3 regions of the Pseudomonas rhizosphaerae genome follow, and region 1 is predicted to be linked to each of the others. Evidence: predicted binding sites of a transcription regulator. Region 1 holds the regulator's gene; each other region holds the start of a gene.
What was found. The regulator LexA, encoded in region 1, represses DNA repair genes until DNA is damaged. The targets are predictions, from matches to a motif close to CTGTNTNNNNANACAG.
Positions count from the first base shown of each region.

Region 2: a site for LexA is predicted at 8,524-8,539, ahead of recN (DNA repair protein RecN). Genes of this name have one in related genera too.
Region 3: a site for LexA is predicted at 6,786-6,801, ahead of imuA (translesion DNA synthesis-associated protein ImuA). Genes of this name have one in related genera too.

Region 1 covers NZ_CP009533.1:1,612,250-1,622,978, forward strand. The annotation lists gene fadB (fatty acid oxidation complex subunit alpha FadB) at 1-1,726, shown strand, start outside; gene fadA (acetyl-CoA C-acyltransferase FadA) at 1,730-2,905, shown strand; gene LT40_RS07285 (DUF1653 domain-containing protein) at 2,997-3,248, shown strand; gene topA (type I DNA topoisomerase) at 3,348-5,960, shown strand; gene LT40_RS07295 (DUF6586 family protein) at 6,088-6,609, shown strand; gene LT40_RS07300 (hypothetical protein) at 6,660-6,893, shown strand; gene sulA (SOS-induced cell division inhibitor SulA) at 6,948-7,424, opposite strand; gene lexA (transcriptional repressor LexA) at 7,434-8,042, opposite strand; gene LT40_RS07315 (TetR/AcrR family transcriptional regulator) at 8,272-8,979, shown strand; gene nagZ (beta-N-acetylhexosaminidase) at 9,025-10,035, shown strand; gene LT40_RS07325 (D-2-hydroxyacid dehydrogenase family protein) at 10,045-10,729, opposite strand, start outside.
Region 2 covers NZ_CP009533.1:2,911,649-2,922,377, forward strand. The annotation lists gene carB (carbamoyl-phosphate synthase large subunit) at 1-2,036, opposite strand, end outside; gene carA (glutamine-hydrolyzing carbamoyl-phosphate synthase small subunit) at 2,162-3,298, opposite strand; gene dapB (4-hydroxy-tetrahydrodipicolinate reductase) at 3,595-4,398, opposite strand; gene dnaJ (molecular chaperone DnaJ) at 4,416-5,543, opposite strand; gene dnaK (molecular chaperone DnaK) at 5,730-7,652, opposite strand; gene grpE (nucleotide exchange factor GrpE) at 7,769-8,335, opposite strand; gene recN (DNA repair protein RecN) at 8,564-10,237, shown strand; gene fur (ferric iron uptake transcriptional regulator) at 10,401-10,729, opposite strand, start outside.
Region 3 covers NZ_CP009533.1:2,145,279-2,156,007, reverse strand. The annotation lists gene LT40_RS21685 (hypothetical protein) at 198-356, shown strand; gene LT40_RS09605 (branched-chain amino acid aminotransferase) at 472-1,491, opposite strand; gene LT40_RS09600 (error-prone DNA polymerase) at 1,584-4,664, opposite strand; gene LT40_RS09595 (Y-family DNA polymerase) at 4,661-6,076, opposite strand; gene imuA (translesion DNA synthesis-associated protein ImuA) at 6,084-6,701, opposite strand; gene LT40_RS09585 (putative bifunctional diguanylate cyclase/phosphodiesterase) at 6,851-8,194, opposite strand; gene LT40_RS09580 (HAD family hydrolase) at 8,428-9,087, shown strand; gene eutC (ethanolamine ammonia-lyase subunit EutC) at 9,200-10,006, opposite strand; gene LT40_RS09570 (ethanolamine ammonia-lyase subunit EutB) at 10,052-10,729, opposite strand, start outside.

The DNA.
Region 1 (10,729 bases):
TACGGTGCGCCTGCCGCGCATCATCGGCGCCGACAATGCCATCGAGTGGATCGCCTCTGGCAAGGAAAACGGCGCCGACGACGCCCTCAAGGTGGGTGCGGTCGATGCGGTCGTGGCGCCGGACAAGCTGGAAGCTGCTGCGTTGGATCTGGTCAAGCGGGCCATCAGCGGCGAATTCGACTACAAGGCCAAGCGCCAGCCCAAGCTGGCCAAGCTCAAGCTCAATGCCATTGAGCAGATGATGGCCTTCGAAACCGCCAAGGGGTTCGTCGCAGGCCAGGCCGGGCCCAACTACCCGGCGCCGGTCGAAGCGATCAAGACCATCCAGAAAGCCGCCAGTTTCGGCCGCGAGAAAGCCCTGGAGATCGAGGCCGCCGGTTTTGCCAAGATGGCCAAGACCTCGGCCGCGCAGAGCCTCATCGGCCTGTTCCTCAACGATCAGGAACTCAAGCGCAAGGCCCGTGGCTACGACAAGGTGGCTCGCGATGTGAGTCAGGCGGCCGTGCTGGGCGCTGGCATCATGGGCGGCGGTATCGCCTACCAGTCGGCGCTCAAGGGCACGCCGATCCTGATGAAGGACATCAACGAGAAGGGCATCGAACAGGGCCTGGCCGAAGCTTCCAAGCTGCTGGGCGCCCGGGTCGAGAAGGGCCGACTGACGCCTGCGAAAATGGCCGAGGCGCTCAACGACATTCGTCCGACGCTTTCCTATGGCGATTTCGGCCATGTCGACATCGTCGTCGAAGCCGTGGTGGAAAACCCCAAGGTCAAGCAGGCGGTACTGGCCGAGGTCGAGGCGCAGGTGAAGGACGACACCATCCTGGCGTCCAACACCTCGACCATTTCCATCAACCTGCTGGCCCAGGCACTCAAGCGCCCGGAAAACTTCGTTGGCATGCACTTCTTCAACCCGGTGCACATGATGCCGCTGGTCGAAGTGATTCGTGGCGAAAAATCCAGTGAAGTCGCCGTCGCGACCACCGTGGCCTATGCCCGCAAGATGGGCAAGAACCCGATCGTAGTGAACGACTGCCCCGGCTTCCTGGTGAACCGCGTGCTGTTTCCCTACTTCGGTGGTTTCGCCCGCCTGGTCAGCGCCGGCGTGGATTTCGTTCGCATCGACAAAGTCATGGAAAAGTTCGGCTGGCCAATGGGTCCGGCCTACCTGATGGACGTGGTCGGCATCGACACCGGCCACCATGGCCGTGACGTGATGGCCGAAGGGTTCCCGGATCGCATGAAGGACGAGCGTCGCTCGGCCATCGACGCGCTCTACGAAGCCAACCGCCTGGGGCAGAAGAACGGCAAGGGCTTCTATGCCTACGAGACCGACAAGCGTGGCAAGCCTAAGAAAGTCGCCGATCCTGCCGCTCTCGATGTGCTCAAGCCAGTGATCTACGAGCAGCGCGAAGTCAGCGACGAGGACATCGTCAACTGGATGATGATCCCACTGTGCCTGGAAACCGTACGCTGCCTGGAAGACGGCATCGTGGAAACCGCCGCCGAGGCCGACATGGGCCTGGTCTACGGTATCGGTTTCCCTCCCTTCCGTGGCGGCGCGCTGCGCTACATCGATTCGCTGGGCGTTGCCGAGTTCGTCGCCCTGGCCGACCGCTACGCCGAGCTGGGTCCGCTGTACCAGCCAACGCCGAAGCTTCGTGAAATGGCGCGCACCGGGCAGACCTTCTTCGGGCAAGCGGCCAACGTACAGAACAAGGGTGAATGACTTATGAGCTTGAATCCTAGAGACGTGGTGATCGTCGACTTCGGTCGCACCCCCATGGGCCGCTCCAAGGGCGGCATGCACCGCAACACCCGCGCCGAGGACATGTCGGCGCACTTGATCAGCAAGCTGCTGGAACGCAATGCCAAGGTCGATCCGGCCGAAGTCGAGGACGTGATCTGGGGCTGCGTCAACCAGACCCTGGAGCAGGGCTGGAACATCGCGCGCATGGCGTCGCTGATGACCCAGATCCCGCACACGGCAGCCGGCCAGACCGTCAGCCGTCTGTGCGGCTCCTCGATGAGCGCACTGCACACCGCGGCCCAGGCCATCATGACCGGCAACGGCGACGTGTTCGTGGTCGGTGGCGTCGAGCACATGGGCCACGTCGGCATGATGCACGGCGTCGATCCCAACCCGCACATGTCGCTGTACGCTGCCAAGGCCTCGGGCATGATGGGCCTGACCGCCGAGATGCTTGGTAAAATGCACGGCATCACCCGCGAACAGCAGGACGCATTCGGTGTTCGCTCGCACCAGTTGGCGCACCAGGCCACGGTGCAGGGCAAGTTCAAGGACGAGATCATCCCGATGCAGGGCTGTGACGAGAACGGTTTCATCAAGGTCTTCGACTACGATGAAACCATTCGTCCCGACACCACCCTGGAAAGCCTCGCCGCGCTCAAGCCTGCGTTCAACCCCAAGGGCGGTACGGTCACGGCTGGTACCTCGTCGCAGATCACCGACGGCGCCTCGTGCATGATCGTGATGTCGGCGCAGCGCGCCCAGGATCTGGGCATCACGCCATTGGCGGTGATCCGCTCGATGGCCGTGGCCGGTGTCGACCCCGCGATCATGGGCTATGGGCCGGTTCCAGCGACCCAGAAAGCGCTCAAGCGCGCAGGTCTGGGCATTGCCGACATCGACTTCATCGAGCTCAACGAAGCCTTCGCCGCACAGGCCCTGCCAGTGCTCAAGGATCTGAAAGTGCTCGACAAGATGAACGAGAAGGTTAACCTGCATGGCGGCGCCATCGCCTTGGGCCACCCTTTCGGTTGCTCAGGTGCCCGAATTTCCGGCACGCTGCTCAATGTCATGAAGCAGAACGGCGGGACTTTCGGCCTGTCTACCATGTGCGTAGGCCTGGGGCAGGGCATCACCACGGTTTTCGAGCGCGTCTAGTCCAGATGCATCGAGTCGAACGAACCGGGGCCCAGCGCCCCGGTTTTGTTTTTTTGGTTTTTTTGAGTCAGTATTTCAAGCGAGGCGCAACATGCATATACAGCCTGGGCTCTATCGTCACTACAAAGGCCCCGAGTATCGTGTCTACGGCGTCGCGCGCAGTTCCGAGGACGAGCAGGAAGTGGTGTTCTACCAGGCGCTGTACGGCGAATTCGGCCTTTGGGTTCGACCGCTGAGCATGTTCCTTGAGTCGGTCGAGGTTGACGGCGAGAGCGTCCCGCGCTTTGCTTTGATCGAGGCCGAACCCAGCCTGTTTTCCGTTCCGCAGGCGCCGACCGCTTGAACCCCGGCGCTTGACCTCACGTTCTCACCACTATATATAGCGGGGCCTCGCAAGGCGCCGCATGCCTTTCATTTCAAGAATTCAGGAATTTTCCGATCCATGGGCAAATCGCTGGTCATTGTGGAATCCCCGGCTAAGGCCAAGACCATCAACAAGTACCTGGGCGACCAGTACGTGGTGAAGTCGAGTATCGGCCATATCCGAGACTTGCCCACCAGTGGTTCGGCCAGCGCGAGCAAGGAGCCGGCCGCCAAGCGCGGCAAGGCTGCCGCTAGCGACGCGCCGGCGCTCTCGCCCAAGGAAAAGGCCCGCAAGCAATTGGTGGCACGCATGGGCGTGGACCCGGACCAAGGCTGGAAGGCCAAGTACGAGATCCTGCCCGGCAAGGAAAAGGTCATCGAGGAACTGCGCCGCCTGGCCAAGGATGCCGACACCATCTATCTGGCGACGGACTTGGACCGCGAGGGGGAAGCCATTGCCTGGCACCTGCGCGAAGCCATCGGTGGTGACGACAGCCGCTACAAGCGCGTGGTGTTCAACGAGATCACCAAGAAAGCCATCCAGGAGGCCTTCTCGCGTCCTGGCGAGCTGGACATCGACCGCGTCAACGCGCAGCAGGCTCGCCGTTTTCTCGACCGCGTCGTCGGCTACATGGTCTCGCCGCTGCTGTGGCAGAAGATCGCCCGTGGTTTGTCTGCCGGGCGCGTGCAGTCTGTCGCGGTGAAGCTGGTGGTCGAGCGTGAGCGCGAGATTCGTGCGTTCAACCCCGAAGAGTACTGGGAAGTGCATGCCGACCTGGCATCGGCCAAGGCGGCCAAGGTGCGCTTCGAAGTGGCCCGCGAGAACGGCGAGGCCTTCAAGCCCTTGAACGAAGCGCAGGCCATGGCCGCGCTGGCCAAGCTCAAGGACGCCAGCTACAGCATCGTCAAGCGCGAGGACAAGCCGACCAGCAGCAAGCCGTCGGCCCCTTTCATCACGTCCACCCTGCAGCAGGCGGCGAGCAACCGCCTCGGCTACGGCGTGAAGAAGACCATGATGATGGCGCAGCGCTTGTACGAGGCCGGCTACATCACTTACATGCGTACCGACTCCACCAACCTGTCGGTTGACGCCGTGCAGATGGCCCGGGCCTACATCGAAAGCGAGTTTGGCAAGCAGTACCTGCCCGAATCGCCAATGGTGTATGGCAGCAAGGAAGGCGCTCAGGAAGCCCACGAGGCCATTCGCCCCTCGGACGTGAACACTCACCCCAGCAAGCTCACCGGCATGGAGCGCGACGCCGAGCGCCTGTACGAGTTGATCTGGCGCCAGTTCCTGGCCTGCCAGATGCCGCCTGCCCAGTACCTGTCGACCACCGTCACCGTCGCTGCCAGCGATTTCGAGCTGCGCGCCAAGGGCCGCATTCTCAAGTTCGATGGTTACACTCGCGTGCTGCCGCAGATGAGCAAGCCGGGCGACGACGACGTGCTGCCGGACATGAGCCAGGGTGAGCAGCTCAAGTTGCTGCACCTGGACCCTACCCAGCACTTCACCAAGCCGCCTGCCCGCTATTCCGAAGCCAGCCTGGTGAAAGAGATGGAAAAACGCGGCATCGGTCGACCTTCGACCTACGCGGCGATCATTTCCACCATCCAGGACCGCGGCTACGTGGCGCTGCACAACCGTCGCTTCTATTCGGAAAAGATGGGCGACATCGTCACCGAGCGGCTGTCCGAGAGCTTCTCCAACCTGATGGACTACGGCTTCACCGCCGGCATGGAAGAGAACCTCGATGACGTGGCTCACGGTGAGCGCGACTGGAAGAACGTGCTCGACGAGTTCTACGGCGACTTCAAGGGCAAGCTCGATGTAGCAGGTGCTGCCGACAGCGGCATGCGCGCCAACCTGCCGACCCTGACCAACATCGCCTGCCGCGAATGCGGCCGCCCGATGATGATCCGCACCGCTTCCACCGGGGTGTTCCTGGGCTGTTCGGGCTACGCGTTGCCGCCCAAGGAGCGCTGCAAGTCGACCATCAACCTCATTCCGGGCGATGAGATCGCAGCCGACGATGAAGGTGAGTCCGAATCGCAGATCCTGCGCGGCAAGCATCGCTGTCCGATCTGTGCGACTGCCATGGATGCCTACCTGGTCGACGAGAAGCGCAAGCTGCACATCTGTGGCAACAACCCCGACTGCCCAGGCTATGAGATCGAAGAGGGCAACTACCGCATCAAGGGCTATGAAGGCCCCAGCCTGGAATGCGACAAGTGTGGCAGCGAGATGCAACTCAAGACGGGCCGTTTCGGCAAGTTCTTCGGTTGCACCAACCCGGAATGCAAGAACACCCGCAAGTTGCTCAAGAGCGGCGAGGCAGCACCACCGAAGATGGACGCGGTGAAAATGCCCGAGCTCAAGTGCGAAAAGGTCAACGACACCTACGTGCTGCGCGACGGCGCTTCGGGTCTGTTCCTGGCTGCCAGCCAGTTCCCCAAGAATCGCGAGACCCGTGCGCCGCTGGTATTGGAGATCATTCCGCACAAGGACGAAATCGATCCCAAGTACAGCTTCCTGTTCGATGCGCCGATCAAGGACCCGGACGGCCGTCCGACCGTGATCCGCTACAGCCGCAAGACCAAAGAGCAGTACGTGCAGAGCGAAGTCGAGGGTAAGCCAACCGGATGGAAGGCGTTCTACGACGGCAAGACCTGGAAGGTCGAAGACAAGCGCTGAGGCGCTCGTTGCAACGTAGGCCGCGCCGTCCATGAGGACGGTGCGGCCTTTTTCATTTGTAGCTTGCGCTGCCCCGGCGGGTTCTCGACACTGTAGGCGATCAGTGTTCATTGCGGAGACCGCCACCATGGCCTATGAGCTCTACACCCGTACCAACCAGAAAATCTATTTCGCCGGGCTGGCGCTGGAGGCGATGGGCAAGGCCGAGCTGGGCCAGGCGATCAATGCCCAGGCACAGTTGCAGGCGCAGCGCGAATCGGCGCTGTTCCACCTGTACGGTGCCTTGCTGGGGCTTTGCCATGAGATTGCCGGTTACTATCGTCTGCCGCAGGCCGGCACCGCCCGCGCTGAAACCCTGTTGTCACCTCAGGCGCTGGAGGGTGCGTCCATTCCCGAGCTCGGCGAGCTGGTGGAGTTGGCCCAGCACTCCCATACCTGGCTGGCGCAGCTGCTTGCAGCGCACAGCACGCTGTTCGTGCCGCCCCGTGCGCCAAAGAAGCCCAAGGGGGACGTGACCCAGCCGTTGATACAGGCAGTGAATCTGGACGAAGTGGAAGAGCCGGAATTGAGTCGCGAGGTGCTCGAGAGCTGGCGTCAGCAGCTCAAGGGCTTGACCGTTCGGTTCCGAGAGGGGCTCAGTGAGTGCTGATTTACCCCGGCACTGCTACAATGCCCGCCTTTCGTGGAGAACATGTCCTTATGCCTACGTCCTTTCTTGAGATTGTCGAGCTGCCTGACGGCCGCATCGAGTTGCGTCGTGCCGAGGACGAAGGTTCGCTGGTGACGCTGAATTTTTCCGAAGATGCCAAGGCATTCTTGCAGGGCCAGCACGTGGAAGTGGCCAAGGCCATGCTCAGTGTCGGCGTGCAGATGGCTGGCAAGCTGGTGGAAGGCGAGCTCGACAAGGAAGACGGCCCGCGCGTCCTGCACTGATCCTGCCGCAAGGCAAGCGCTTGCCGGGGTGGACGGTCCCAATAACGGCAGGGGCTAGCCCAGTCGAATGTTCAAGCTCTGCGCGCCGCCCTGGCGTGCTGCCGAGATCAATTGTTGCCTGGCCACGGCAGGCAGCGGATTGAGCCAGCTCACCACCGTGTGGCTACGGCCCAAGCGCAACGCCTCGCAGGTAAGTCGTTGCGCGCTCTGGGTGCCACGCGGCTGGAGCAGCAGGATCCGTTCGCGGTTGAGCCCTGCATCGCGCAACCAGGCCTGGGTCAGGCTCGCGGGCGGGGCAATCAACGTCAGCCAGCGTGCGTCCTGCTCTTCACTGAGCTCGCGCAGCATCGGCGCCAGCAGGCTCAGGCAGTTCCCCGCAGCACCACGCAGAGACATCTCGCTGAATACATCCGGCTCGGCAAGGGTCCAGGGCGACTCGACGGCCTCCTTGAATCGCGGCACGGCCGGTGCGGCCATGAAAGCTTCGAACAGCGACATTTGTGCCTGTTGGGGTGTCAGGGGAAACTGCATGATGCCTCCTTATCGACGAATGACGCCGACGCTCAAACCTTCGATGACCAGATCCTGATCCTTGAGGTCGACTTCAATGGGTGCGAAATCAGGGTTTTCCGCAACCAGAAAAACCTTGTTGCCCTCGCGCTGGAAACGCTTGACCGTGACCTCGTCGCCGATCCGTGCCACTACGATCTGCCCATTGCGCACTTCACGGCAGGTGTGCACGGCGAGCAGATCGCCGTCGAGAATGCCGACGTCGCGCATGCTCATGCCCTGCACGCGCAGCAGGTAGTCGGCGCGCGGATGGAAGAAGCCCGGGTTGATCTTGCAGGACTCCTCGATGTGCTCCTGCGCCAGGATCGGCGCACCCGCGGCGACCCGGCCCACTACCGGCAGACTGGCGTCGTCGTTGCGCGCCTCCGAGCCTGGAATACGAATGCCACGCGAAGCGCCCGGGGTCATTTCGATCGCGCCTTTGCGCGCCAGGGCCTTGAGGTGTTCTTCGGCGGCATTGGGCGACTTGAAGCCCAATTCCTGGGCGATTTCTGCACGTGTAGGTGGAAAGCCATTGTCGTCAAGGCAGCGCTTGATGAAGGCCAGAATTTCAGCTTGGCGTGGCGTCAATTTCAACATGTCGATGGCTCTGTCTTTTTGTACAGTGACTGGGATTATATACAGTAGATAGCCCTTGGCAATACCGTTTTCAGGGGGCTGGTTCCGGGGATGTTCGCATGCTGCGCTAAGGCGATGAATTTGTATGCTTTAATACGTGACCGCATGGCCATAAATAGCCCGCCCGGACTTGACAGTCACAGGCTTTGAAACGTATGTTTCAAACAAGTGTTTGTCAGGCGGAGTAGCCATGGCCCAGTCGGAAACCGTTGAACGCATCCTCGATGCCGCGGAACAGCTTTTTGCGGAAAAAGGCTTCGCGGAAACGTCGCTGCGCCTGATCACCAGCAAGGCCGGGGTCAACCTGGCGGCGGTGAACTACCATTTCGGTTCGAAGAAGGCACTTATCCAGGCGGTCTTCTCGCGGTTCCTCGGGCCGTTCTGCGCCAGTCTCGACCGCGAACTCGAGCGGCGCCAGGCCAGCGCCACGCCCAAGGCAAGCCTTGAAGAACTGCTGGAGATCCTCGTCGAGCAGGCCCTCGTGGTGCAACCGCGCAGCGGCAACGACCTCTCGATCTTCATGCGCCTGCTTGGCCTGGCATTCAGCCAGAGCCAGGGTCACTTGCGTCGTTACCTGGAGGACATGTACGGCAAGGTGTTCCGCCGCTACATGCTGCTGGTCAACGAAGCAGCACCGCGCATTCCACCCCTCGAGCTGTTCTGGCGCGTGCATTTCATGCTCGGCGCCGCCGCGTTCAGCATGTCCGGGATCAAGGCGCTGCGTGCCATCGCCGAGACCGATTTCGGTGTCGATACCTCGATCGAGCAGGTCATGCGCCTGATGGTGCCGTTCCTGGCTGCGGGCATGCGCGCACAGAGCGCAGTGACCGACCCGGCCATGGCCGCGGCTCAGTTGCGCCCGCGCAGCAAGAGTACCCCGGCCGTTGCCAAGGCCTGATTCGGGCATGGCTGTCTTCCAGATCCCTCTTTACAAGGAAACCCCATGAGCGCTCGTCTGCAAGGCTCCTTGATGGTCGACGTCGCCGGTACCTGGCTTACCGCCGAGGACCGACATCTGTTGCGCCAGCCCGAAGTCGCCGGGCTGATCATCTTCGCGCGCAACATCGAGCACCCGCGCCAGGTGCGGGAGTTGACGGCAGCCATCCGTGCCGTGCGGCCCGACTTGATCCTCGCTGTGGATCAGGAAGGCGGTCGGGTGCAGCGCCTGCGCCAGGGCTTCGTACGGCTGCCGGCCATGCGCGACCTGGCGCGCCATGCCGATGCCATGGCACTGGCCGAGCAGTGTGGCTGGTTGATGGCCACCGAAGTGTTGGCGGTCGGGCTGGACCTGAGTTTTGCTCCGGTACTGGACCTCGATCATGGGCACAGTGCGGTAGTTGGCACCCGCGCGTTCGAGGGCGACCCGCAGCGGGCGACGGCGCTCGCCGGTGCGTTCATCCAAGGTATGAATGCCGCGGGAATGGCCGCCTGCGGCAAGCATTTTCCCGGCCATGGCTGGGCCGAAGCCGACTCCCACGTGGCGATTCCCACCGACGAGCGCAGCCTGGAGCAGATCCGTGCGTGCGATCTGGTGCCGTTCGCGCGGTTGGCCGACAAGCTGGCAGCGGTCATGCCGGCGCATGTCATCTACCCGCAGGTCGACGCCAACCCGGCGGGCTTTTCACGCCGATGGCTGCAAGACATCCTGCGCGGTGAGTTGGGCTTCGAGGGTGTGATCTTCAGCGACGACCTGTCGATGGCCGGTGCCCACGTGGTGGGTGATGCGGCCAGTCGTATCGAAGCAGCGCTCAGCGCTGGCTGCGACATGGGCCTGGTGTGCAACGACCGCGCTGCAGCGGAGCTGGCCCTGAGCGCAGCCCAGCGCATGGGTGTGCAGCCGTCGCCGCGCATCGCGGCCATGCGTGGCCAAAGCCAGGCGAATGTCGAGTATCGCCAGCACCCGCGCTGGCAACAGGCAACCGCCGCGTTGCGCGCCGCAGCGCTGATCGATTGATCCTGTGCGTCAGCGGGTGAGCAGGCGCAGGGGCTGGCCGGCATGCCAGGCCAGTATGTCTTCGATCATCTGGGTGAAGAACAGCCGGTAGTTGTTCCCGGTGACGTAGCCGATGTGCGGGGTAGCCAGCACGTTGGGCAGCATGCGGAACGGATGATCTTGCGGCAGCGGCTCTTCGTCGAACACGTCCAGCGCGGCGCCAGCCAGGCGGCCTTCGCCAAGGGCTTGAATCAAAGCTGCTTCGTCGATGATCGGGCCGCGCGAGGTGTTCACCAGCCGCGCACCCGGCTTCATCCAGCCCAGGGCTTGCGCATCGACCAGCCCCCGGCTGCGCTCGCTCAGCACCAGATGCACGCTGAGCACGTCGGCCTGTTCGAACAACTGCTGTTTGTCCACGTACTCGACGCCTACCTCAGCCGCCCGCTCGGGGGTGAGGTTTTGGCTCCAGGCGATCACGCGCATGCCGAACGCCTGGCCAAAGCGTGCCACCTTCTCGCCGATGCTGCCCAGGCCCAGCAGGCCCAGGGTGTTGCCATGCAGGTCGCCACCTAGGCCGATTTGCCAGCCACCGCTGCGCAGCGAATTGGCCTCGCCCAGCAGGTCACGGGTCAAGGCCATCACCAGGGCCCAAGTCAGCTCCGGGGCCGCATGCTTGTAGCTGTCGGTGCCGGCAACCTGGATGCCCAGGCGGGCG
Region 2 (10,729 bases), 1.3 Mb from region 1:
TGCTGGAAGCGCTCACGGTCTTCGGCGCGGTCGATGGAATCGGGGCTGGTGCCGATGATCGGCACGCCGGCTTCTTCCAGGGCGCGGGCCAGTTTCAGCGGGGTCTGGCCGCCGTACTGGACGATGACGCCCTTGGGCTTCTCGACGCGCACCACTTCCAGCACGTCTTCGAGCGTCAACGGCTCGAAGTACAGGCGGTCGGAGGTGTCGTAGTCGGTGGAGACGGTTTCCGGGTTGCAGTTGACCATGATGGTCTCGTAGCCGTCGGCGCGCAGGGCCAGGGCCGCGTGAACGCAGCAGTAGTCGAACTCGATGCCTTGGCCGATGCGGTTCGGGCCACCGCCCAGGATCATGATCTTGTCACGGTTCGACGGGTTGGCCTCGCACTCTTCCTCGTACGTGGAGTACAGGTAGGCGGTGTCGGTGGCGAACTCGGCGGCGCAGGTGTCGACGCGCTTGTAGACCGGGAACACGTCCAGCTTGTGGCGATGACGACGCAGGTTCTTGTCGGTGATGCCCAGCAGCTTGGCCAGGCGCTGATCGGAGAAACCCTTGCGCTTGAGGCGGAACATCAAGGCTTTGTCGATATCGGCCAGACCCAGGGTCTTGACCTTCTCTTCTTCCTTGATCAGGTCTTCCATCTGCACCAGGAACCAGCGATCGATCATGGTCAGGTCGAAGATGGCGTCCACGCTCATGCCAGCGCGCATGGCGTCGGCGACGTACCAGATGCGCTCGGCGCCCGGCACGGTCAGTTCACGCTTGAGAATGCCGCTGGCTTCAGGGCTGCTCAGGTCGACTTTCGGGTCCAGGCCGCTGACGCCCACTTCCAGGCCGCGCAGGGCTTTCTGCAGGGATTCCTGGAAGGTCCGGCCGATGGCCATGACTTCACCCACGGATTTCATCTGGGTGGTCAGGCGTGCGTCGGCCTTGGGGAATTTCTCGAAGGCGAAGCGTGGCAACTTGGTGACGACGTAGTCGATCGACGGCTCGAAGGACGCCGGAGTCTTGCCGCCGGTGATGTCGTTCTGCAGTTCGTCGAGGGTGTAGCCGACGGCCAGCTTGGCCGCGACCTTGGCGATCGGGAAACCGGTGGCCTTGGAGGCCAGCGCGGAGGAACGCGACACGCGCGGGTTCATCTCGATCACGACCATGCGGCCGGTGTTCGGGCAGATACCGAACTGCACGTTGGAACCGCCGGTTTCCACGCCGATTTCGCGCAGGACTGCCAGCGAGGCGTTGCGCAGGATCTGGTATTCCTTGTCGGTGAGCGTCTGCGCCGGTGCAACGGTGATCGAGTCGCCGGTGTGCACGCCCATCGGGTCGAAGTTCTCGATCGAGCAGACGATGATGCAGTTGTCCTTTTTGTCGCGGACCACTTCCATCTCGTACTCTTTCCAGCCGATCAGCGATTCGTCGATCAGCAGTTCCTTGGTCGGCGACAGGTCCAGACCGCGAGCGCAGATTTCTTCGAATTCTTCACGGTTGTAGGCGATGCCGCCGCCAGTGCCGCCCATGGTGAACGAAGGACGGATGATGCACGGGAAGCCGAGCTTCTCGAGTACCGCGTTGGCCTCTTCCATGCTGTGGGCGATGCCCGAGCGCGGGCAGGCCAGGCCGATGGATTTCATTGCCTTGTCGAAGCGCGAGCGGTCTTCGGCCTTGTCGATGGTGTCGGCGTTGGCACCGATCATTTCCACGCCGAACTTGGCCAGCACGCCTTCGCGCTCCAGGTCCAGGGCGCAGTTCAGGGCAGTCTGGCCACCCATGGTCGGCAGCACGGCGTCCGGACGTTCCTTCTCGATGATCTTGGCCACGGTCTGCCATTTGATCGGTTCGATGTAGGTGGCGTCGGCCATGTCCGGGTCGGTCATGATGGTGGCCGGGTTGGAGTTGACCAGGATGACGCGGTAGCCCTCTTCGCGCAGGGCCTTGCAGGCCTGGGCGCCGGAGTAGTCGAATTCGCAGGCCTGGCCGATGACGATCGGGCCGGCACCAAGAATCAGGATGCTTTTCAAGTCTGTACGTTTTGGCATGGTTCTCACTCAATTGCGCAGTTCAGCCGGCTGCCCGCCTGGACTTTATTGGGCGGCGCCCTGGCGGCCTGTCCGTCTTCGACGGGGCCAGCCGGGGCGCGCGTTACACACGGGTCCGACAGTGATCAGCGGCGCTTGGCCATCGATTCGATGAAGCGGTCGAACAGCGGCGAGACGTCGTTGGGGCCAGGGCTGGCTTCAGGGTGACCCTGGAAGCTGAACGCGGCCTTGTCGGTCAACTCGATGCCCTGCAGGGTGCCATCGAACAGCGATTTGTGGATCGCGCGCACATTGCTCGGCAAGGTGGCTTCGTCGACCGCAAAACCGTGGTTCTGGCTGGTGATCATCACCACACCGCTGTCAACGTCCTGCACCGGGTGGTTGGCACCGTGGTGGCCGTGACCCATCTTGACGGTCTTGGCACCGGCGGCCAGGGCCAGCAGCTGGTGACCCAGGCAGATGCCGAACACCGGAATCTCGGTCTGCAGCACTTCCTTGATCGCCTGGATAGCGTAGTCGCAGGGCTCTGGATCGCCAGGGCCGTTGGACAGGAACACGCCATCGGGATTGAGTGCGAGCACGTCGGCGGCCGGGGTTTGCGCCGGCACCACGGTCAGGTGGCAGCCGCGCTCGACGAGCATGCGCAGGATGTTGACCTTGACGCCGTAGTCGTAGGCGACCACGTGGTACGGCAACTCGCTGTTGGGCACGTCGGGGTGGCTGTCGGATGCAAGGTTCCAGACGCTGGAGCGCCACTGGTAGGTGTCCTTGGTGCTGACCTCCTTGGCCAGGTCCATGCCCTTCAGGCCTGGGAAAGCGCGGGCGGCGGCGATGGCGGCTTCTTCGCTGATGTCGTCACCGGCCATGATGCAGCCGTTCTGCGCGCCTTTCTCACGCAGGATGCGGGTCAGGCGGCGGGTATCGATGCCGGCAATGGCGACGACGTTGTTGGCTTTCAGGTACTCGTCCAGCGACAGCGTGTTGCGCCAGTTGCTGGCCACCAGGGGCAGATCGCGGATCACCAGGCCTGCGGACCAGACGCGATCGGACTCGGCGTCCTCAGGCGTGGTGCCGGTGTTGCCGATGTGGGGGTAGGTCAGGGTAACGATTTGCTGGGCATAGGAAGGATCGGTAAGGATTTCCTGATAGCCGGTCATGGCGGTGTTGAACACCACCTCACCAACGGTTTGCCCGTCGGCTCCAATGGCTTCGCCGCGAAAGATGCTGCCATCGGCAAGGGCGAGTATGGCTGGCTTAGTCAAGAAGACCTCCCGTAAATAAAGCCTGAAAGGGCGATCGCAGGTTGTAAAAAAGCGGAATGCCGTATGGATACGTCACCCCGCTTCTTTTCATCGAATAATCTGCGCGCTTTTAGTGGACACACTAAAGCTGTAGCTTACAGAAAAGAGGGGTTTTGGTCTACCGCGAATGCGGTGGGAAGTTCGCGTGATGCGACAGGGGGCAGGGATTTGTAGAGATGGGGCTGACGTCTTCGCGGGCAGAGCCCGCTCCCACAGGGGTAGCGTTTACCTTTGGGAGCGTGACTAGGGCGATGAAGTCAATGCAGGTCGAGCACATCCTGCATGTCGTAGAAGCCTGGGGCGCGGCCGTCGAGCCAGAGGGCGGCGCGTACCGCTCCCTTGGCGAAGGTCATGCGGCTGGAGGCCTTGTGGGTGATCTCGACGCGCTCGCCATCGGCGGCGAACAGCACGGTGTGGTCACCCACAACGTCACCGGCACGCACGGTGGCGAAACCGATGGTCTGACGCTCCCGGGCGCCGGTCTGGCCTTCACGGCCATAGACCGCCACTTTCTTCAGGTCGCGACCCAAGGCATTGGCGACCACCTCACCCATGCGCACGGCCGTGCCCGACGGGGCATCGACCTTGTGCCGGTGATGGGCTTCCATGATCTCGATATCGACATCGTCGCCCAGCACCCGCGCAGCGGTGTCGAGCAGCTTCAAGCACAGGTTGACGCCGACGCTGAAGTTGGCCGCGAAGACGATCGGAATGTCCTTACCCGCCTCGGCCAGCAAGGCTTTTTCCTCGGGACTGAAACCGGTCGTGCCGATGACCATGGCCTTGCCTGCCTTGCGGCAGAACGCCAGGTTCTTCAGCGTCACGGTCGGGTGAGTGAAGTCGATCAATACATCGAATTCTTCCGCCACCTTCGCCACATCACCCGACAACGGCACACCAATACGGCCCAGCGCCGCTAGCTCGCCCGCGTCGGCGCCCACCAAAGTGCTGTCCGGCCGGTCGACCGCTGCGGTCAAGCCGGCGCCGGGCGCCAGCTGGACCGCTTCGATCAAGGTCTTGCCCATGCGCCCGGCGGCGCCCATCACAGCTATACGTCGCATGCTCGAATCCTTATGCCTTACAGGTCGCCGAAGAAACGCTTCACACCTTCGAACCAACCATTGGCCTTCGGCGAATGGGATTCGTCGCCTTCCAGCGAAGTGCGGAATTCTTCCAGCAACTCACGCTGACGGCGGTTGAGGTTGACCGGCGTTTCCACCGCCACCCGGCACATCAGGTCGCCGGCACCACCGCCGCGCACGGGCGCAACGCCCTTGCCGCGCAGGCGGAACTGCTTGCCGGTCTGGGTACCTTCCGGAATCTTCAGCTTGACCCGACCATCCAGGGTCGGCACTTCAAGCTCGCCACCCAATGCCGCATCGGTGTAGCTGATCGGTACTTCGCAGTACAGGTGCTTGCCGTCACGTTGGAAGATCGCGTGCTCGCGCACGTTGATGACTACATACAGGTCGCCGGTCGGGCCGCCCTGCATGCCCGCCTCGCCTTCGCCGGAGAGACGAATGCGATCGCCGGTGTCGACACCCGAAGGCACCTTGACCGAGAGGGTCTTGTACTCTTCGACACGGCCTTCGCCGTGGCACGAGTCGCACGGGTCGGAGATGATCTTGCCCTGGCCATGGCAGCGCGGGCAGGTTTGCTGCACCGAGAAGAAGCCCTGCTGCATGCGCACCTGGCCGATACCGCCGCAGGTTGGGCAGGTGATCGGCGCCGAGCCTTTCTTCGCGCCACTGCCGTCGCAGGGCTTGCAGTTGACCAGCGTCGGCACACGGATGCTGACCGTGGTGCCGCGCACGGCTTCTTCCAGGTTCAGCTCGAGGGTGTAGCGCAGGTCGCTGCCACGCTGGGCGCCGCCGCGGCCATTGCCGCCACGACCACCGCCGAAGAAATCGCTGAACACATCGCCGAAGATATCGGAGAAGTTCTGGCCGCCGAAACCTTGGCCACCGCCACCCATGCTCGGGTCGACACCGGCATGACCGTACTGGTCGTACGCGGCGCGCTTGCTCGCATCGGAGAGCACTTCATAGGCTTCGTTGGCCTCTTTGAAGGCTTCTTCCGATTCCTTGTTGTCGGGGTTGCGATCCGGGTGATGCTTCATCGCGAGGCGGCGATAGGCCTTCTTCAGATCTGCTTCGCTGGAGCCACGCTCCACCCCCAGAACCTCGTAATAATCACGCTTTGCCATAAGTCTTTTTACTCTTTTGGGAGCCAGCACGCAGGGGCGCCGCTGACCGCGCCGCCAACATCCGATCGCTGTCGCATGTTGTTAAAATTCGTGTATTCCAGACACGCCAACGCGGGAGCAAGCCCCCGCGCGGCGACATCCTACCAGTCACCGTGCAAGCACAGTCAACCGGCCGACCAACAAGAATTACTTGTTGTCTTTGACTTCTTCGAACTCGGCATCGACGACGTCGTCGTGCTTGCCGGCTTCTTCTGCTGGCTGAGCAGCAGCGCCTTCAGGCTTCTCGGCCTGGTCGGCGTACATCTTCTGCGCCACTGGAGCGGAGACCTTGGACAGCTCTTCGACCTTGGCATCGATCGCTGCCTTGTCGTCGCCCTTGACCGCAGCTTCCAGCGCCACGACGGCCGCTTCGATGGCAGTTTTCTCGTCGGCAGTGACCTTGTCACCTGCGTCGGCGACCATCTTGCGAGTCGAGTGCACCAGTGCATCACCCTGGTTGCGGGCAGCGGCCAGCTCTTCGAACTTGCGGTCTTCCTCGGCGTTGACTTCAGCGTCACGAACCATCTGCTGAATTTCGTCCTCGGACAGACCAGAGTTGGCCTTGATCACGATCGACTGGGTCTTGCCAGTGGCCTTGTCTTTCGCGCCGACGTGCAGGATGCCGTTGGCATCGATGTCGAAGGTCACTTCGATCTGCGGCACGCCACGTGGAGCTGGTGGAATCTCGGCCAGGTCGAACTTGCCCAGCGACTTGTTCTGCGCGGCTTGCTTGCGCTCGCCCTGCAGGACGTGGATGGTCACGGCGCCCTGGTTGTCGTCGGCAGTCGAGAATACCTGCGATTTCTTGGTAGGAATCGTGGTGTTCTTCTCGATCAGCGCGGTCATCACGCCACCCATGGTTTCGATACCCAGGGTCAGCGGGCTGACGTCGAGCAGCAGCACGTCCTTCACGTCACCGGCCAGTACGGCACCCTGGATGGCAGCACCCATGGCAACGGCTTCGTCAGGGTTGACGTCTTTACGTGCTTCTTTACCGAAGAAGTCGGTAACCAGCTTCTGTACCAGCGGCATGCGGGTCTGACCGCCGACCAGGATCACGTCGTTGATCGCGCCAACGTCGATACCGGCGTCTTTCATGGCGATGCGGCAAGGCTCGATGGTGCGTTGAACCAGGTCTTCGACCAGCGATTCCAGCTTGGCGCGGGAGATCTTCACGTTCAAGTGCTTGGGACCGGTGGCGTCTGCAGTGATGTACGGCAGGTTGACGTCGGTCGACTGGCTCGAGGACAGTTCGATCTTGGCCTTTTCCGCAGCTTCTTTCAGGCGCTGCATGGCCAGCGGGTCACCCTTGAGGTTCATGCCGCTTTCTTTCTTGAACTCGTCGACGAGGTAGTCGATCAAGCGGATGTCGAAGTCTTCACCGCCCAGGAACGTGTCGCCGTTGGTGGCCAACACTTCGAACTGGTGCTCGCCATCGACTTCGGCGATTTCGATCACGGACACGTCGAAGGTACCGCCACCCAGGTCATAAACGATGACGGTGTGGTCGCCCTTGGCCTTGTCCATGCCGTATGCCAGTGCAGCGGCAGTCGGCTCGTTGATGATGCGCTTGACGTCCAGACCGGCGATACGGCCGGCGTCTTTGGTGGCTTGACGCTGGCTGTCGTTGAAGTAGGCCGGTACGGTGATGACCGCTTCAGTGACGGCTTCGCCGAGGTAGTCTTCGGCGGTTTTCTTCATCTTTTTCAAGATTTCAGCCGAGATGCCTGGCGGGGCGATTTTCTTGCCGTTGACTTCAACCCAGGCGTCGCCGTTGTTGTCGCCCTTGACGATCTTGTAAGGGACCATCTGGATGTCTTTCTGTACGACTTCTTCGTCGAAACGACGACCGATCAGACGCTTGACCGCATACAGAGTGTTGTAGGGGTTGGTGACCGCCTGACGCTTGGCGGACTGGCCGACCAGCACTTCGCCGTCGTTGGCATAAGCAACGATCGATGGAGTGGTACGAGCGCCTTCGGCGTTCTCGATGACCTTGGCCTTGCCGTTTTCAAGAATGGAGACGCAGGAGTTGGTGGTCCCCAGGTCGATACCGATAATCTTGCCCATGTTTCTTCTCCTGGCACTAACGCCCGAAAATTTTGGATTTGGTTGCCGCAGCAGTGGTGGCTGTCTGCGGTAGCACTTAAACGCTTGACACTAAGATGGGGGCCACTTGGCCGATTTCAAGCCTGCTCGTCGATCGAAGGCGAAACCGGTGCAGCGGCCTTGCTGACCACGACCATGGCCGGGCGCAGCAGGCGTCCATTTAGCTGATAGCCCTTCTGGAAAACTTTCAACACACTGTTGGGCTCGACGTCCGCGCTTTCCTGCATCGCCATTGCCTGGTGATGCTCGGCATTGAACGGCTGGCCATGCGGATCGATGGCTTCCAGGTTGTAACGCTTGAGCGTGTCCTGAAACATCTTCAAGGTCAGCTGCATGCCTTCGCGCATCGGACGAATGCTTTCGTCTTCGGGGCTGGACAGCTCGATACCGCGCTCAAGGCTGTCGAGCACGGGCAGCAGGTCGCCGGAGAACTTCTCGAGAGCAAACTTGTGCGCCTTTTCCACGTCCTGGTCGGCGCGGCGGCGAACGTTCTGCAGGTCGGCGGCAACGCGCAGGGACTGATCCTGGGCGGCGGCGAGCTGCTCTTCAAGCACCTGCACGCGCGCGGCAAGGTCGTCGGCACCGGCGTCGGCGGCCTGATTAGCGTCTAGATTCTGATCGTCCAGGTTCTGTTCGTCAGCCATTGGTTCTCTCCTCTCGATTACGTCCGCGAGGTCGACTCGCGCTTCTGACCGGTATATGGGGTCGCAAATCTGCGCTTCAAGGGCTGGCGATCAGCGGCTGCACAGGAGTTTCCCAAGGAGGCAATAAAAAATGCAGGTTTCAGGCGAAAACGACCTAAAGGCGAATATTGTCAGGCCTGCATAAAACACTGTATAAATAACCAGACATTCATGCCTGGGGGCGGTCTTATGCTGGTGCACCTGTCCGTACACAACTATGCCATCGTCGAACATCTCGACCTCGAACTCGAGCGCGGGATGAGCGTGATCACGGGTGAAACCGGCGCCGGCAAATCGATCATGCTCGATGCGCTAGGCCTGGCCCTGGGCGATCGTGCCGACAGTGGTGTGGTCCGGCCGGGCGCCGACAAGGCCGACATCCTTGCCACCTTCGACCTGGTCGATATCCCTGAGGCCAGCACCTGGCTCGCCGAACGCGATTTGGAAACCGACGGCCCCTGCATTCTGCGTCGCGTGATCACGGCCAAGGGCGGTTCGCGCGGCTACATCAACGGCACGCCCTGCCCGCTCGGCGACCTCAAGTCCCTGGGCGAGCTGTTGATCGACATCCACAGCCAGCATGAGCACCAGTCGCTGCTGAAGACCGACACCCATCGCCGCCTGCTCGACGAATACGCCGGCGCCAGCGACCTGGCCCGACAGGTGCAATTGGCCGCGCAGAAATGGCGGCAGACACGCCAGGAGCTCGAACGTCTGTCGGACTCCGGCGACGAGCAACGCGCGCGGCATCAGTTGCTCAGCTATCAGCTGGAAGAATTGGAAAACCTCGGCCTGGGCGAAAACGAGCTGGAGCAGCTGGAGCAGGAACACAAGAACCTGACCAACGCCGAAGCATTGTTCGGCATCTGCCGTCAGGTCATCGACCACTGCAGCGAAAACGATTCGGGCAATGTGCTCAGCGCACTGACCGCCAGCCTGAATCGCCTGGGCGGCGTCAGCAATGCACCCAGCGCGCTGGGCGAGGCCGCCTCGATGCTGGCCACGGCGCAGATCCAGGTCGAAGAAGCGGTCGGCGAACTCAATCGCTTTCTCGACCACTTCGAGGCCGACCCGGCGCGCTTGCAGCACATCGAGGAACGGCTCGATACCATCTATACGCTGGCACGCAAACACCGCGTTCACCCGACCGAAGTGGTGGCGCTGCAACACCGGCTGCTCGAAGAACTGGAAGGCTTGAACGCCAGCGATGAATCCATCGAGCAGTTGGGTGAAGAGCTGGCCGCCTATGCCCGTCACTACCAGGAAAAAGCCCGCGAGCTGACCGGCCTGCGTACGCATGCGGCGGCACAACTGGCCGCGGCGGTCGAAGTGGAAATCCAGCGCCTGGGCATGCCAGGCGGGCGTTTCACCATCGAACTGCGCGCCAATGCCCATGAGGACTTGCATCCCAATGGCCTGGAGCAGGTCGAACTGCTGGTCAGTGCCAACCCAGGGCAGCCAATGAAACCCCTCGCCAAAGTGGCTTCGGGTGGCGAGCTGTCGCGGATCAGCCTGGCGATCCAGGTGATCACCGCGCAGACCTCACGGGTTCCGACGCTGGTGTTCGACGAAGTCGACGTGGGCATCGGCGGGCCGACAGCCGAGATCGTCGGGCAGTTGCTGCGACGTCTGGGCGAGCGCGGGCAGGTGTTGACCGTGACGCACCTGCCGCAGGTGGCGGCTCAAGGTCATCATCATCTGTTCGTGCATAAAGTACGCGGCAGCGACGAGACGCGCACTGCGGTGTCGAACCTGGGCAAGGGCGAGCGCGTAGAAGAAGTAGCGCGGATGCTGGGCGGGATCGATTTGACCAAGGAATCGTTGGCGCATGCCAAGAAGATGGTGGTGACGGCGAAGGGTTGATTGCTGCAGGTCTGGCCTCTTCGCGGGCAGAGACCCGCTCCCACAACACGGCAGCGCAACCCTGCTCCATGTGGGAGCGGGTCTCTGCCCGCGAAGAGGCCCTCACTGACTTCACACATAAAAAAGGCGACCCTAGGGTCGCCTTTCTGCATCCAGCCTGGTCTTACTTCGGCTTGCGCACGTACAACACCAGGTTGTGATCCACCAGTTCGTAACCGTGCTCGGTGACGATTTCTTTCTGGCGGCGTTCGATCTCGTGATCGGTAAACTCGATCACTTCACCGGAGTCGACGTCGACCATGTGGTCGTGGTGCTCGCCATCCGCCAATTCGAACACGGCATGGCCGCCGTCGAAATTGTGACGGGCTACCAGACCGGCCGCTTCGAATTGGGTCAGGACACGGTAAACCGTGGCCAGGCCCACATCCTCACCAGCTTCCATCAGCGCCTTGTAGACCTCTTCGGCGCTCATGTGACGTTGCTGTGCCGATT
Region 3 (10,729 bases), 530 kb from region 1:
TTACTTGCCCTCGAAAAGTGTCCTACATTGAGAGTACGACGGAAGGTTATCGTTGCATCCGTCGCGGATTTCCCTGAAGGCGCGCGCAGACCTGATCCGACATTCGGTATCACATTCGGTATAAAGCATTGTGCCATCAGGCCGATACAGCATTGGCAGGGGCTGATCCCTGCGCGGGCGATCAACAGGAGAGACCCATGATTACCTTTCTGCTGGGCTGGTGCGCACTGTCCGTTCTCGGGGCTGTGGTTTTCGTTGGGCTGTTGCGTGCAGACAGGCGACGCGAAGCACAAGCCATGGAAACTGCGCGTACAGAGTTTCAACGTGTGCCGTTTCAGACACGCCTGATGGGGTGAATTCGCAAGCTTCGACCGCACGAATGCAGGTCTGGAGGGACGCCGTTGCCGCTCGAACGAGCGGCGGCGAGAGACAGGGCAAGCCGGCCGCCAGGTGCCGGCCTGCCCAGCAGGGTCAGACCTTGACGATCCAACCCTCGGGAGCTTCGACGTCGCCGGACTGGATGCCGGTCAATTCCTTGTACAGGCGGTGGGTGAACGGCCCCACTTCTTCCTGGCTGTAGAAAACGTGCAGCTTGTCCTGGTATTCGATGCCGCCGATCGGGGTGATCACCGCAGCGGTGCCGCAAGCACCGGCTTCCTTGAACCGGTCGAGCTGGTCGATCAGCACATCGCCTTCGATGACTTTCAAGCCCAGGCGCGACTGCGCCAGTTCGATCAATGACAGACGGGTGATGCCAGGCAATACCGACGGCGATTTCGGGGTCACGAACTCGTCGTTTTGAGTAATTGCGAAGAAGTTGGCCGAGCCCACTTCCTCGATCTTGGTGTGGGTCTGTGGATCCAGGTAGATGCAATCGGCGAAGTTGGCTTTCTTGGCATTGGAACCGGGCATCAGGCTCGCAGCGTAGTTGCCACCGACCTTGGCAGCGCCGGTGCCGTTTGGCGCAGCACGGTCATAGCCAGAGATGATGAAGTTGTGCGGTTTCATGCCGCCCTTGAAGTAGGGGCCGACCGGGATGCAGAAGATCGAGAAGATGAACTCGGGTGCGGTGCGCACGCCGATGTTGTCACCCACGCCGATCACGAATGGACGCAGGTACAGGGCGCCGCCGGAACCATAGGGCGGAATGAAGCGCTCGTTGGCCGCGACCACTTTGCGGCAGGCTTCGATGAACACATCGGTGGGTACTTGCGGCATCAACAGGCGACCACAGCTGCGCTGCATGCGCAGGGCATTCTGGTCGGGGCGGAACAGGTTGATCGAGCCATCCTTGCAACGGTAGGCCTTGAGGCCCTCGAAGCACTGCTGCCCATAGTGAAGGGCGGTGGAGCCTTCGCTGATGTGCAATACGTTGTCTTCGGTCAGGTTGCCCTGGTCCCATTCGCCGTCGCGCCAGTGCGACAGGTAGCGCAGATCGGTCTTGATGTAGTCGAAACCCAGTTTGTCCCAGTTGATGCTTTCGTGACCCATGACACCCTCTACCCTTTGGCGATCGCCTGAACAGCACAGGCTTATACGAATGGGCACAACAATACTGCATTTGCTTGCCCTGCGCAGCCTGGCTAGTGGAAATCTCGGCTGCGGACGTCCAGCCCGTGGAGCATCGCGCTGACGTCGGCCATGTGCCCGGCGATGACGTGCCGTACGCCGTCCTTGTGCTCGAAGCGCCCCTTGACCTGCATCATCTGCGACCCTACCAGCACGCGCCGCTGACGCTCGGCCAGATCACGCCAGACCACCACGTTGATCATGCCGAACTCATCCTCCAGCGTGACGAAGGTCACTCCGGTGGCGGTCGACGGCCGCTGTCGCCCCGTCACCAGCCCGGCAACGGTAACCGGGCGCCCGTGGGCCAGGCTCTGCAGGTCGTGGGAACTGCGGCAGCGCAACGCCTGCAACCGCTCGCGCAGCATGGCCAGCGGGTGCGGCCCCAGGGTAGTGCCGAGGCTGGCGTAGTCGGCGTACAGGTCCTCGCCGACACTGGGCACCGGCAAAGCCACGTTGTCCTCGCGCAGGTCCGGCACCTCGGCGAACAACGGCAACTGCTGCTCGACGCTGGCCACGTCCCAGCGTGCCTGATGGCGGTGCCCCACCAGGCCCAGCAAGGCATTGGCGTCGGCCAGTTGCTCCAGGGCGCGATTGTCCAGCCCGCAACGCCGGGCCAGGTCGGTCACATCGAGGAACGGGCCAGCCTGACGGGCTTGCTGCACCGCACGCCCAGCCTCTTCACGCAGGCCCTTGACCATCCGCAACCCCAGGCGAATCGCCGGTTGCCCGGCAGCGCTAGGCTGCAAGCTGCAGTCCCAGTCGCTGTGGCACACGTCCACGGCCAGGATCTGCAGATGATGGCGGCGTGCATCCTGCAGGATCTGGTCGGGGCTGTAGAAGCCCATGGGCCAACTGTTGATCAAGGCGCAGGCAAAGGCTGCCGGCTCATGGCACTTGAGCCAGCAACTGGCGTAGGTCAACAAGGCAAAGCTGGCGGCGTGGGATTCGGGAAAGCCGTAGCTGCCAAAGCCCTTGATCTGCTCGAAGATGCGTTCGGCGAATTCACGGGTGTAGCCGTTCTTGAGCATGCCTTCGGTGAGGCGGATCTGATGGGGCTCCAAACCGCCATGGCGTTTCCAGGCGGCCATCGAGCGACGTAGTTGGTCGGCCTCACCCGGTGTGTAGCCGGCGGCGACGATGGCCAGCTCCATCACCTGCTCCTGGAAAAGGGGCACACCCAAGGTTCGCTCGAAAACCTTTTTCAGGGCTTCGGAGGGATAGCTGACCGTCTCCTGACCATTGCGCCGGCGCAAGTACGGATGAACCATGTCGCCAACGATGGGCCCCGGTCGGACGATGGCGACCTCGATCACCAGATCGTAGAACGTCCTGGGCTGCAGGCGCGGGAGCATGGCCATCTGGGCCCGGGATTCGATCTGGAACACGCCGATGGTATCGGCCCGGCTGATCATGGCGTAGGTCTGCGGGCACTCCTTGGGCAATGTCGAAAGGGTCAGATCGCGGCCACGGTACCCACGCACCAGATCGAAACAGCGGCGGATCGCGCTGAGCATGCCCAGGGCCAGGATGTCGACCTTCAACAGGCCCACGGCATCCAGGTCGTCCTTGTCCCACTGGATCACTGTACGCTCGGCCATGGCCGCGTTCTCGACCGGCACCAAGGTGTGCAAGGGATGCTCGGAAATGACGAAACCGCCCGGATGCTGGGACAGGTGACGGGGGAAACCGATCAGTTGCTCGGTCAGCGCCATGACCCGCTTGAGCACCGGGCTTTCGGTGTCGAAGCCGGCTTCGACCAACCGCTCGACCGGGGGCAGGTGGTCGCTCCAGCGGCCGAAGCAATCGGCTAGCGCTGTGATCTGGTCCGGCGGCAGACCCAACGCCCGCGCAACATCACGCACCGCACCGGCGCCTCGATAGCTGCTGGCGACGGCGGTGAGGGCCGCACGGTCGCGACCGTAGCGACGAAACACGTACTGCAGGACTTCCTCGCGGCGCTCGTGCTCGAAATCCACGTCGATGTCCGGCGGTTCGTTGCGCTCCTTGGAGATGAAGCGCTCGAACAGCATGTGCGTGTCGCGCGGGTCCAGTTCGGTGATACCCAGGGCGAAACAGACCACCGAATTGGCGGCCGAACCGCGCCCCTGACAGAGAATGTGCCGCTCGCGGGCAAAGCGGACAATGTCGTGGACGGTCAGGAAATAGCTTTCATAGCCCAGTTCGATAATCAGCTGCAGTTCCTTGTCGAGCAACGCCTGGACTTCGTCGTCCACCCCCGACGGCCAGCGCCAGCGCGCGCCCTGGGCGCTCAGGTGACGCAGCCAGGAGCCGGCGTCATGGCCGCGGGGGACCAGCTCGCGGGGATATTGATACCGCAGCTGGCCCAGGTCGAAACTGCAGCGCCGGGCTATGTTCAGGGTTTCCTCGAGCAGCGCAGCCGGGTAGATGTCGGCCAGTTGCGGCAATGTGCGCAAGTGACGCTCGCCATTGGCGAACAAGACATGCCCGGCCTGGGCAACCGGTACGTGATGGCGGATGGCGGTGATTGTGTCCTGCAAGGCGCGTCGACCTCGAGCATGCATGTGCACGTCGCCGCAGGCCACCGCCGGCAGGCCCAAGGTCCTGGCCAGCTCGAGCAGCCCGTGCAGGCGCCGTTGGTCATCCGCACCGCGGTGCAACTGCACGGCCACCCACAGGCGCTCGGCAAAACGCCCCTTGAGCCAGTGGCCGTGGGCCAGATCGTGAGGCTCATCGGCTATCCACAGGGCCAGCAAGCCCTCGCGCTCGACCTCGTCGAGGTCTTCGCGCAGCAACCGGTACTGGCCTTTGCTAGCGCGCCGGCGCGCCAGCGTGATCAGGCGGCACAAAGCCTGGTAGCCGCCCAGATCCTGCGCCAGCAACACCAGCTTGGGCCCCTGCTCGATACGCATCTCACTGCCCACGATCAGCGTCATCGAGTGGGCCTGGGCGGCTTGCCACGCCCGCACGATACCAGCCATGGTGCATTCATCGGTGATCGCCAACGCCTGATAGCCCAGCGCCGCTGCCTTGGCAAACAGCTCATCGGCACTCGAGGCTCCGCGCTGAAAGCTGAAGTTGGACAAGCAATGCAACTCGGCGTAGCCCTGGCTCATGCGAACCACCCCTGCAGCAGCAACGGCTGATCATCGCCCACGGCCCGGTAGGCCCAGCCCCGCCGTCCTGCCGAGGTTTCGACCAGATAGTAGTCACGGCGCACATCGCCACCGTCCCACCAGCCCGATTCGATGCGCTCAGGCCCCGCCAGCACGCGCAAGCCGTGGTCCGGCAAAGGCTCAGCCTGTGGCAGCAACCACCCTGGCCGCTGGGCGCTCAGGTCCAGCGAGGCCGGCAACCAGGGACCATCGTTGCGCCAGGCGCGCTCGGGGCGATGGTCCGCGTGGGCGCGCAAGTCTTGCAGGGCATCGTTGCCGAGGCGCGCGCGCAAGCGTTCGCGCAATTGCTCCCAGGGCTGGGTCTGTTGCGGTCGCTGATCGAACAGCTCCTTGCAGACAGGTACGAAACGCGGCAGATCGAGCGCGCTCAGGCGCACACCCTGTACCGGTCGGGGTACCTGCATAGGTTCGAACCGGCCGCGGGCCAGTTCGAACAACAAGGCCGCGTCCCGTTCGGCGGCCAGCAATCCAACGTCGACCTGCGTGTCCTCGCCCTCGGCATGTTCGAGGTGCACGGTGAAACGCTGCACCCCCACGTCCCGGCCAGCCAGGTACGCCGCCAGGTCATTGATCAGGCGGCGCAAGGGAAACAACAGCGCCTGATGAGATTCCACATCGAAATTGAGCTCGATGCGCTGGTCGAATACATCGGCGGGAATGAAGAATTCCAGCGCCAGCGGGCGGTGCCCCAGCAGGGTGTCCAGATGGCTAAGCACCTGGGCCGGAAAACGCCTCGCCAATTGCGCCCTGGGCAAGGCGAACACTTGACCCAAGTGGCGCATGCCCATGCGCTTGAGCGCGGTGGCGTCGTCGGGTGCAAGGCCGACCCGCTCCACTGGCAATTGCTGGAGGATATCGGCCAGGGCGCATTGATCTTCGACGCCGAGGCCATCGTAGGCATTGGCCAGCATGCGGGCAGCAGCCGGGTTGGGCGCCAGGGTGATGCGGTGGCGAAAGCCCAGGGCGGTCAGTTCAGCGCGCAAGCGGGCCTCGAACTGAGGCCAGGGGCCGAACAGGCCCAAGGTTGATTGGACTTCCAACAACAGCACACGGGGGTAATGTACGCTGACCTGTGAGCTGAACCGGTAGGCCCAGGCCGCCAGGAAGCGCTGCCAGTGCTCGATCTGGGCCGGGTCGTAGGGCGCCGTGGCGAAGTCGCGGCTGAGCATGTAGGCGGCGGTGAGCGACTGCCCCGGTTTCAGGCCCAATGCTCGCGCGGCCGGGTTGACCGCCTGCAGTACCCGCCGCTGCACCGGCCCGGTGATCAGGGCAAGGGGCTGTTGCGGATCGTCGCGCTGGCGCAGCACGGCATCGAGGGCCAGTTGCGGCAGCAGAATGCAGGCCCAAAGCATGGCAATCTCAAGCGTAACTGGCGAAAGTGATGGGCATCGCGGGGGGGATCCCGCCGCGACATTTGAGCACTTGCACCTGCCCCGCAGGCCCTTGCAGCGCGAGCCGCAGGGCGGCTGGCGAGGGGTTTTGCGCCGCCTGTCGTTCGCGCAAGGCGAAGCCCAGGGTCTCGCCGGTTTCCGCTGCCACCTGCAAGCGTCGCAAGGCTTTGTCGTCGGGATTTTGCGGCCAGCACAACACGGCTGCACAACTGCCCGAGCGCAGGCATTGCTCGGCGGCCCACAAAGCATCCTTGCCCTGGGCCTGAAGCACGGACAAGTGCTGCAAACGTACACCGGCCGCCATCCAGGCATGCGGGTAGGGAATGAACGGCGGCGCTATCAAAACGATTCGTTCACCGGCCTGGCTCAAACGCGCCAGCGTCGGCCAGAGCAGCTGCAATTCGCCGCTGCCGTTGGCGGCAAGCAGGATTTCACTCAGTGCCGCCGGTGGCCAACCACCGCTGGGCAGCACCGCGTCGAGGGCGGCATGGCCAGTGGGCTGCACGCCACTGGGGCCAGGCTCCTGGCGACCGCGCCAGATGCGACGTTGGTCGATCAGCCCTTCCAGGCTGACCACTGCGCCCATCACTGCCCTGCCCTCATGGCCAGGCGGGGCAGGAAAAAGCGGTCGGTGAGTGGGAGTGATCTGTTCATGGGTGCATTTTTACTACTGTATGCATGAACAGTAAAGCACCTATTTTAACTTGTCGTTATCGAGCACGCGATCGGCGCCCGTCACTCGGGTTTCGCGACCAGTATCTTGCGCAGCGGAAAGCGCGAGGCGCCACTCCACCCCAGGAACTCCTGTTCGACCATGGGCCGGGCGAAATAGAAACCCTGGGCCTCGTCGCAGCCCAGGGCGCGCACCATCTGCATGCACTTGAAGGTTTCCACGCCTTCGGCCACCGTGCGGTAGCCCAGCTTGCGTGCCAGCTCCAGCACCGCCTGGACGATCAGTTGATGCCGGGGGTTGTGCTCCACGCCAGTGATCATCGATTTGTCGAGCTTCACCACGTTGGCCGGTATTTCGTGCAAGTAGGAGAAGTTGCTGTAGCCGGTACCGAAATCGTCGATTGCCACATCCACACCCAGGTCGCGAATGGCCACCAATTGAGTCAGCACCTGGGGGTTGGAGTGCAGCCACTCTCCTTCGGTGATCTCGACCTCCAGGCGCTCCGGATCGACGCCATGGGTACGACAGGCATTGCTGATGACTTGGGTAATGTCGTGGCCGTCGAAATCCAGTGCCGAAAGGTTCACCGACAGCTTGGTCAGGACCGTGGCTGGCCATTGGGCGAGCTTGGCCAAGGCCGCGTCGATCACCCAACGCGTCACACCATGGATCAGTGCATTCTTTTCCAGCACCGGAATGAATTCGGCCGGCGAGACCGGGCCCAGCCTCGGGTGCTCCCAGCGCAGCAAGGCTTCGGCGCTGACCTGGTCACCCTCGCGCAGCGCGAAACGTGGCTGGAACACCAGGCGCAACTGTCCATCACGCATCGCCTGGGTGACGTCGGAAGCCAGCTTGAAAGACCTTCGATAGGCGTTGTCGCGCACCGGGTCGTACCATGCCCATGCGTGGCCGCCGAGCAGGGCAAGTTCGGCGGCGTACATGGCCTTGCGCAGTGCATCGCGGACCGCTTCGAAGCTGATCGTAAAGGGCGTGACCCCAGCGCGCACACTGGGGCGAACCGGCATGCCTTCGATCTGGGTGGTGCAGCGCAAGGCGTGCACCATGACATCCAGGTAGCCACCGACATCGGCGTGCGCGGCGTCGAGCACGAAGGCGAAGCGTTTGCGCCCGATGTGATAGACCCGCCCCTGGCTTGCACGCAAACGCACCAGTCGGCGGGCGATGCAGCACAGCAGGTTCTCGAATGGGACCATGCCCAGGGCCAGCGTCATGTCGTGGGCCCAGGCGGTGTCCATGGCATCGATCAGCACCAGATAGCGAGATTCGTCCGGATGCTGCAGCAGCAAATGACCCAGGTCGGTGAGGAATTGCCGGCGATCGGGCAACTGGGTAAGCCGATCGCACGACAGGGAAGCCTGAGCAGAAGCATGGACAGTATCCAACATCAAACTTTCCTGCGAATGACAGGCTCGAGCTTCCTGCGAGAGACCGGCGAGTGGTTCTGAGTGTATTCATTCAGAAAAATGGCCGGTGAGTCGCCAGCCATTTGAGTGGTGGCAAAATAACATCGCACTAAATGATTGCCAAGCCCCATCTGTTCGGTAGTCAACCTGCGAACATCGGAACGAGCGGCGACGCTGCTACACTGGGGCAAACCTTGGGAAGGAATGGACGATTCATGCTTGAAGCCTTGCTGTTCGACCTCGATGGCACTCTGACAGAAACCGACGCGCTGCACCTGCTTGCCGTCCAGCAATTGCTGGCCGAGGAAGGTCGCGAATTCACCCACGAAGAGTTCCAGTTGCATGCCAGTGGCCGGGCCAATGCCGATATGTGCCAGTACCTGTTCCCTGACCGCTCGGTGGCCGAACATGAAGCCTTTGCCGATCGCAAGGAAGCGCGCTTTCGCGAGCTTGCACCGCAGCTCGCTCCGATTGCCGGGCTGCTGCGCCTGCTCGACTACGCCGAGCAGCAACATCTCGGCATGGTGGTGGTGACCAACGCCCCACGCGCCAATGCCGAGCACATGCTCGACGCTCTGGGCCTGGCCGAACGCCTGCCGAATGTGGTGGTTGCCGAAGAGCTGGAACGGGCCAAGCCCGACCCCCTGCCCTACCTGACCGGCTTGCAACGCCTGGGCGCCCATGCCGACGCAGGTATCGCCTTCGAAGACTCGGTGCCCGGCGTGACTGCGGCAGTGGCCGCCGGCCTGTTCACCGTCGCCCTGTCGACCAGCCAGTCGGCGCAGACTTTGCGCTCCGCCGGCGCCAACCTGGTGATCGAATCCTACGAGGACGAAAACCTCTGGATTCATATCGAAAAGATGCACAAAGGCTAGCAAATACGCGATCCCCCGTAGCAGCGGCGCGAGCCGCGTCGGCGGCATGTGCGGTGTCCATCTATCGCGGTGATCCATTCGCGGGTAGAACCCGCTCCCACAGGCACCGGTGTTACAAGGTATTGTTGAGCAGGAAATTGCCGGGGCGCTGGGGGGCTTCGCTCTCGATTTCCGGTACCAGGGCTTCGTCTTTCAGGTGGACGCCCGACAACTGGCGCTTGCAGGCCTCGCGCATGAGGTACTGCAACTTATGGGCAGCGGTGGCGTAGCTCAGGCCCTCCAGGCGTACGTTGGAAATGCAATTGCGCGCGGCATCGTTCAACCCCACCCGCGGCGCATAGGTGAAATACAGCCCGAGGCTGTCGGGCGAACTCAGGCCGGGCCGTTCGCCGATCAGCAGCACCACCATACGCGCGCCCAGCGCTTGCGCCACTTCATCGGCCACCGCCACTCGACCCTGCTCAACCAGGCACACCGGCGCAAGGCTCCAGCCCTCGTCAGCAGCGATCCGTTCGATGCGCTCAAGCATGGGCAGCGCATGCCGGTGGACCGCCAGCGCAGAGAGACCATCGGCGATCACCACGGCCAGGTCGAAACCGCTCGCATGCTCGGCGGCGTGGGTAAGCAACGCCTGCAACGACGCCTCATCCAGTCGCCGCCCCAAGTCCGGCCGCTGCAGATAGACATGGCGGTCAGCCGCCGCGCTGTGCAGACTCAGGCTGTCGGGACGGGCCTGTGCCAGCGCAGCCTGATCGAACGGCAGGTGAACGGCATCGCGGGCTTGCGCATGGGCATACTGGAAGTCCAACTGGGCACTGCTGGGCAGGCTCGTGCCCGCCCGGCCCAAGGCAATACGCGCCGGTGTCAGTGCACGCAACGCATGCCAGGGATCACCTTGTGTCAGCGTCTTATCGTTCATGAGTTACTTTCCACCCCATCGCTATGACCAGACGAAACCGGCGCTTCAACCCAGCCGCCCCAGTGCTTTGCCGAACAACGGTGGCACGCCGCTGCCCAGACGGAGCTGGCCATCCTTCTGTTGCAGAATGTCCATGCGCGCCAGCCATTCCTCGAACTCAGGCGCCGGACGCAGGCCCAGGGTCTTGCGCGCGTACAGGGCATCGTGAAAGGAGGTGGTCTGGTAATTGAGCATGATGTCGTCCGACCCCGGAATACCCATGATGAAATTGATCCCTGCCACTCCCAGCAACGTCAACAGCATGTCCATGTCATCCTGATCGGCCTCGGCATGATTGGTGTAGCAGATGTCGCAGCCCATCGGCACCCCCATCAGCTTGCCGCAGAAATGATCCTCGAGCCCGGCGCGGATGATCTGCTTGCCGTTATAGAGGTATTCCGGACCGATGAAACCGACCACGGTGTTGACCAGAAACGGATTGAATCGTCGCGCCACGGCATAGGCCCGCGCCTCGCAGGTCTGCTGGTCGACGCCGTGGTGGGCATTGGCGGACAACGCACTGCCCTGCCCCGTCTCGAAGTACATCAAATTGTTGCCCTGAGTCCCGCGCCGCAGGCTGAGACCCGCTTCATAACCTTCCTGCAACACCGCCAGGCTGACGCCGAAACCTTCGTTGGCCGCTTGCGTCCCGGCAATGGACTGGAACACCAGGTCCAGCGGCAC